2 regions of the Pseudoalteromonas sp. Angola-4 genome follow, and region 1 is predicted to be linked to the other one. Evidence: riboswitches for the same ligand, from Rfam matches in the RefSeq annotation. Region 1 holds a riboswitch; the other holds the start of a gene.
What was found. A riboswitch is a leader RNA that binds a small molecule or an ion and turns the genes downstream of it on or off. The one in region 1 is predicted to bind lysine.
Positions count from the first base shown of each region.

Region 2: another riboswitch for lysine. It lies ahead of lysC (lysine-sensitive aspartokinase 3); the one in region 1 lies ahead of dapA (4-hydroxy-tetrahydrodipicolinate synthase).

Region 1 covers NZ_JAQREK010000012.1:78,356-81,504, reverse strand. The annotation lists gene PSH48_RS14135 (2,3,4,5-tetrahydropyridine-2,6-dicarboxylate N-succinyltransferase) at 1-386, opposite strand, end outside; gene dapA (4-hydroxy-tetrahydrodipicolinate synthase) at 402-1,286, opposite strand; lysine riboswitch at 1,415-1,611, opposite strand; gene PSH48_RS14125 (DNA-3-methyladenine glycosylase I) at 1,806-2,510, shown strand; gene PSH48_RS14120 (protein adenylyltransferase SelO) at 2,513-3,149, shown strand, end outside.
Region 2 covers NZ_JAQREK010000002.1:327,642-330,790, reverse strand. The annotation lists gene PSH48_RS03950 (hypothetical protein) at 1-779, opposite strand, end outside; lysine riboswitch at 1,070-1,242, shown strand; gene lysC (lysine-sensitive aspartokinase 3) at 1,319-2,704, shown strand; gene PSH48_RS03940 (4'-phosphopantetheinyl transferase family protein) at 2,723-3,149, opposite strand, start outside.

The sequences.
Region 1 (3,149 bases):
GCTGCGCTTAAATGTACATTTTTACCAACTTGTGCACACGAACCCACTAATGCGTGGCTATCAACCATAGTACCTTCGTCGATGTATGCGCCAATATTTACGTACGCTGGTGGCATAATAATAGTGCCTTTAGCTACGTAGGCACCGCGGCGAACACTGGTGCCACCTGGTACCATACGCACGCCATCGTCAGTGCTAAATTCTTGCGGTGCAAGGTTGTGCTTATCAACAAACCCGCCTGCAAACTCGGTGTTAGTGCCATTTTTAAAGGCTTCTAAAATGCCTTGTTTTACTTCTACGTTAGCTTCCCATTGGCCGCTTTCGTTTTGTGATGCTGCGCGTACTGCGCCCGATTCTAAATTATTTAGTAGTTCTAACCAGCTCATTATAAAAACCTGTGTTTAATGCCAAGATAAAATGGTGTCGTTTGCAGTGGTAATGCAATCGGTTTGCGTTAACTCAAGATGCGTTAAAGGTGGACGCAACAGTGGGCTATTTAAACGCCCTTGCTGGTGCATTAGCACTTTAACGGGAATAGGGTTTGCTACAGCAAATAGGCTATTAATAGCGCGAGTCCACTGAGCAAATAAATTGGGGTGTTGACCGCTTAGGCTGCGCTTTACAAATTCGTGTGTTTGCAAAGGCCATGCATTGGCCGCAACCGAAACTAAGCCTTTTGCACCTGCTTGGGCAAAGTAGGGCATAAGTGCATCGTCGCCACTGTATAGCGCTAAATTAGGCGCGGCTTGTCGGTATGCTTCAAATTGGGTGATGTTGCCACTGGCTTCTTTTAAAGCCCACAGTTTTGGATGCGCTTTTAAGTTTTCAATGGTTTCGATAGGAATGCTTACACCGCTGCGCCCAGGTACGTTGTACAACATACACGGATGCGCGCTTTCGTTTAATAAGCTTTCGTACCAATGTGTTTGACCTACAGCCCCTGGTTTTGCATAAAGAGGCGAGCCTAATAAGTAGCTGTGAATAGGTAATTGGTTACAGTAGCTAACCCATTCTTTTTGTTGGGCCAAGTTACTACCACCAACAGCAACCATAAGCGGTACACTGGGTTTTAATTGGCACACGTGCTCAACAATGCCTTGCTGCTCTTTAAGTGTAAGGGCTAAGCCTTCACCTGTGCTACCGAGCAGTAAAACACCGTTGTGTGCCGCTTCTTGTTCGCTAACAAGTGTTGTGAGCGTGTCGTAGTCAACATTACCTTGTTGATCAAACGGCGTAACAAGCGCTGTCCACAGTGCGTAGTCGTCTAAATTGAAGTTGTGAATCATCTCTTACGAACCTATAAGGTGTTCGAGATATTAAGGAGGCTGTATGATGTGAGCCGCATTAACGTCGTTCGAACAGTATTCGAAGAGCGAATGGGCTTAAAATAATAGGGCGCACGGCCTTATTATTTAAGACCAGAAGCTCTCCACCAAACTAATAAGCTGCTCTAAAACAGCTATTGGTGACAGTCGCTAGGATTCAACCTAGTCGCCCGAAGTAATTGCTTCGCAAAAGCGTTTACCTCTCGGCGGTATTCCCCTCACATATGCTCACTGGAGTTTGCGCTCCTAACATACGCTACCTGAATAACGCACCTCTTCTAGCCCTTTGTATTTTGTTTAACCGCAAAAGGTTTAACAAAATACAATTTAAATAGGGTAATTGCGGCGATTAAAACATTTTAGCCGTCTAGGTGTCAAGTTGCAGGATACAGATTAGTTCATCGAAAATGTGGGTGGTTACGTATTAGCTGCTTTTCTCGTAAACTAACCCTATGAGCAGTGATGAGGTATTTAATAAGTATGGAAAAATTTAGCGATATTTATCAGCGAGCAGTAGAGCGAAAAGGTTCTGAAAAAATGCTTAAGTTATTACTCGCAAAACCCTTATCTAAAAAAGCATTAAGCGCATTAAGTGACGACGACTGGCTTGAAGAGTTTACCCGTAAAGTATTTCAAAGCGGGTTTTACTGGTCGGTAATAAACAGTAAATGGCCAGGTTTTAGAGAGGTTTTTTGGCAGTTTAGTGTTGATAAATTACTTATGATGCCGCCCGATATGCTCGAGCAAAAAGCAACTGATGAGCGTATTATTCGTAATTATAAAAAGGTAAAAACAATTCCTGAAAATGCCTACATGATCCACGAAATAGCTCAGCAACATGGCAGTTTTAGCAAGTTTGTAGCTAACTGGCCAAGCGATGACATTATTGGCTTATGGGCATATTTAAAAAAACACGGCGCCCGTTTGGGTGGAAATACTGGCCCGTATGCCTTAAGAGCGCTTGGTAAAGATACTTTTTTACTTTCGCGAGATGTAGAAAGTTACCTAAGAGCGCACAAAATTATAGATGGCGGCCTGCAAACTAAAAAATCGCTCACTGGCGCACAGGCGTTTTTTAACGAAATGCAAAAGCAAAGTGGTTTGAGCCTGCAAGAACTTAGCTTAATTGTGGCTTACAGCGTGGGCGACAATCGCGTAGGCATAAGCCAACAAACAGAGGATTAACCATGAAACTAGTGCCAAGATACACAGGCATAGCAGATAACTTCGCAATAGAGGACAGTCCTTCAAGCGTTGCAGCCCCGCAATTACTTTTGTGGAACGAAGCGTTAGCACAGCAGTTTAATATAGATGTTGAGCCAGCGCTGCGCGCCAGTACTTTTGCTGGTAACGAGCCACAACCGGTAAGTGCTGTAGCGCTTGGCTATTCTGGGCATCAGTTTGGGCACTTTTCGCCGCGCTTGGGTGATGGGCGAGCGCACTTACTGGGTGCTATCAGCGATGATAAAAATCAGCTGTGGGATATTCAGTTAAAAGGCTCAGGCGCCACGCCTTTTTCAAGAGGAGGCGATGGACGATGTGCACTAGGCCCCGCTATTCGCGAGTATATTATGAGCGAGGCTATGCACGGCTTAGGGATTAAAACCACGCGGTGTTTGGCTGTTGTCGGCACAGGTGAAGCTGTTTATCGTAATCCGCCGCAACCAGGCGCAATTGTTACCCGCTTAGCAAGTAGCCATATTCGCGTTGGCTCGTTTCAGTATTTAGCAACTCAAGGTGATGTAGAGGGATTAAAAAAATTAGCTGATGTAGCCATTGAGCGCCATTACCCAAGTATTCAATCAGCTGGGGCTCAGCGCTATT
Region 2 (3,149 bases), on a different contig from region 1:
TTATTACGGCGTAGCTCTTCGCGCAGTGGCATGAGCATATCGGCACTTTTGCGTAAGCTTTCTCGGCCAACTAAATGCATTTCGAGTATCCGAGTACGCAATTGCTCAAGCATACGTTTGTCGTTGTAGGCTTTGCCTGAGCGTTCAATGTGCTCTATTTGCTTACTTATTTGCTGCTCAATAAGTGTAAAACAGGCATGAAAGTCACCGCGAATATCGACCATTTCAAGCATCGGTTCTATGTATTCGTCAAAGGCTTCTATTACCGCTTTGTAGCGCTTTTGCAAAGATTGCACCGCGTGATCAGATTTAGCTTGCTCAACAATGTTTAAAATAGCGTTTTCGTTGTGCGCGTAAAGCTTCATTATTTTACGCACCCGATCATCCATAATGCGGCTATAGCGGCGTAAATCGTCAAAGTCTTCTATTTCGCCGGCATTATCTAATCGGTTTCCTAGGCGTGCTAAATCATCAACCAAAACGCTAATTTCTTGTGCTAAACCTAGGTGTTCTTCTTGTAATAAAAAGGTCGCAAAATCGGCAATGGCGCGGTTTATTTCAAGCTGGGATGATTTAGCCAATGGAATAAGTATATCTTGATTGAGCAAACGATTTGTCTCTTTGTAAATGCGCTCGTTTGTCCATGTGGGCTGTTTTTGCTTAATGGCGTTTTGCACGTCTTTGAGGCTAAAGTCGGCCATTTTAAAACGTTTAAATAATAGCTCTAAAACACCCCAATGTTCGCTAAGGGTATTAAGCAGCTTTTTAGCTGGGATCATAATGCGGTGATACATCCTAGTATTGAGTTAACTACGCTTAAAGCAGAGCGTAGTTTTTATATTTTTATAATAAAAAGTACTCGTTATTAACTGGCTTAATTTACACATTTTTTTAGCTGGCGTACAGGCGAGTTACATTAAGCGCTGTAAAAGTAGCCAGAAATGTAAACCTTGGCTAAATTATTCGCGTTATATTAACTAAAACACCTTGACAGCTAGACGTCTAAACGATAACTTTCAAAGCCCCGCTACACAGTGGGGTTTTGTTTTATTAGCCACAGGTTAATACAACATTCAGAAGAGGTGCGATACTTAGGTATTTAATGGTAGGTGACGAACGCCCATAACCATTAAAGAGGGAAGTACTCGCCGAGGAAAACAAGGTTACGTCAACCATGTTTTTCGGTTTATGGGGCTGAATCCCCAAAACTGTCACCAACTTAGGTGGAGAGCTTCTGGCAGTGGACACATCTTATTTGCATTCCTTTGCCAAGTTCTTCTTGTTTTTTAGCGGTTTGGATACCGCGAAAGGAGACGAAATGACTACCCAATCAGTGCCACAAACAGTATCAGGCGCAAAATCAGATTACATCGTTGCCAAATTTGGCGGAACCAGTGTTGCAAACTTTGAAGCGATGAGTCGCTGTAGCGAAATTATTGTTGCAGATAAAAGCGTACGTATTGTAGCTGTGAGCGCCAGTGCCGGCGTAACTAACCACTTAGTTGCACTGTGCAAACCCGACCTTAGTAAAGAGCAGCGCCAAGCACACATAGATGGCGTATTGGCTATTCAACAGGCTATTTTAGATGAGCTGTCGCTTGATGCCGATTTAGCGGTGGGTTTTAACGAAACGTTAAAAGCATTTCAAATGTTAGCCCTTGAAACACTCACCACTGATCAACAACACGATGAGCTGCTTAGCTTTGGCGAGCGTTTATCGTCTTATTTATTTGCTCAAGTGCTGCGCTTAAAAGGCTTAAATGCAGATAGGTTTGATGTACGCAAAGTGCTTAAAACAGACAGCCAATTTGGTAAAGCAACGCCCGATGTTGCGGCCACTGCACAAGCCGCTAAAGATCTGTTAATTCCGTTATTAGATGAGCAAGTAATAGTTACACAAGGGTTTATTGGTAGTGATGAATTTGGCCAAACCACAACGCTTGGTCGTGGTGGCTCTGACTACAGTGCGGCGTTATTAGCAGAGGCTATTAACGCTAAAAGTGTACACATTTGGACCGATGTAGTGGGTATTTTTAGCACCGACCCGCGTTTATGCGCTAAGGCAACGCCAATTGCCCGTTTAAGCTTTGATGAAGCCGCAGAAATGGCGACATTTGGCGCAAAAGTATTGCACCCTGCAACTATTTTACCAGCAAGCCGTAGCCATATTAATGTATTTGTAGGCTCTAGCCGCGAGCCAGAGCGCGGGGGGACGTGGATTGAGCGTGAAAAATCGCAGCAGCCAGGTATTCGTGCCGTTACGCAGCGTAAAAACCAAATATTGCTAACGCTTAAAAGCCCAGAAATGTTATTAGCAAGTGGCTTTTTGGCCCGTGTATTTACCATTTTAAGTGAGTTTAATATATCGGTAGACTTAGTTACTACCTCAGAAATTAGTGTTGCCATAACCCTAGATAACGCACCTAATGCCTCGCGACCTGAGCTTGAGCAAGCGTGTTTAGATAAATTGGCCGAATTTTGTCATGTATCGGTTGAAAACAACTTAACCTTAGTGGCGCTTATAGGCTCTGAAATACAGCTACGCCAGCACGAAATGAACCTAATGAACGTATTAAAAGAGTTTAATATTCGATTAATTTGTCATGGTGCAAGTAAGCACAACTTATGCTTTTTAGTAGAGCAAAGTGAGTCAGATACCGTGGTACAAGCAATACACAGCCGATTATTAGAAAGCGCTGCTTAAGCTTTTAAAGCCAAGTTATTAAGTATCCAAGTTATTAAGTATAAAGCACCGCCAGTCGGTGCTTTTTTTATGCGCCACGCTTATATCAAACTCCTCATTGGCAACCGTTATGGTGTTACTCGATGCTGTTAGGTTTAACAAAGAAAATTCATCAAATACATTTGGGCTAAGCAATTGCGCTATTGGGCGGCTAGTTGCTTTAGCGAGTGCCTCTTTTAAGGTCCAAATTCTAAAAAAGCGGTGGGCTTGCTCTTTTATAGCCAAAGGCGCGGTAATTAAGGCAATTTCAGCCTTATGATAAAAATGCTTAGCGAGCTTTTCGAATCGGCGTTTTAAGTTTATTTTTTCAATATCAAAGCCAAACTCCGCCTTAGTAACATTCAGTGCTACGCCAACTAAGCCATGCGAGTGCGAAATACAGGTATTTATAACGGTGTGGTTTATA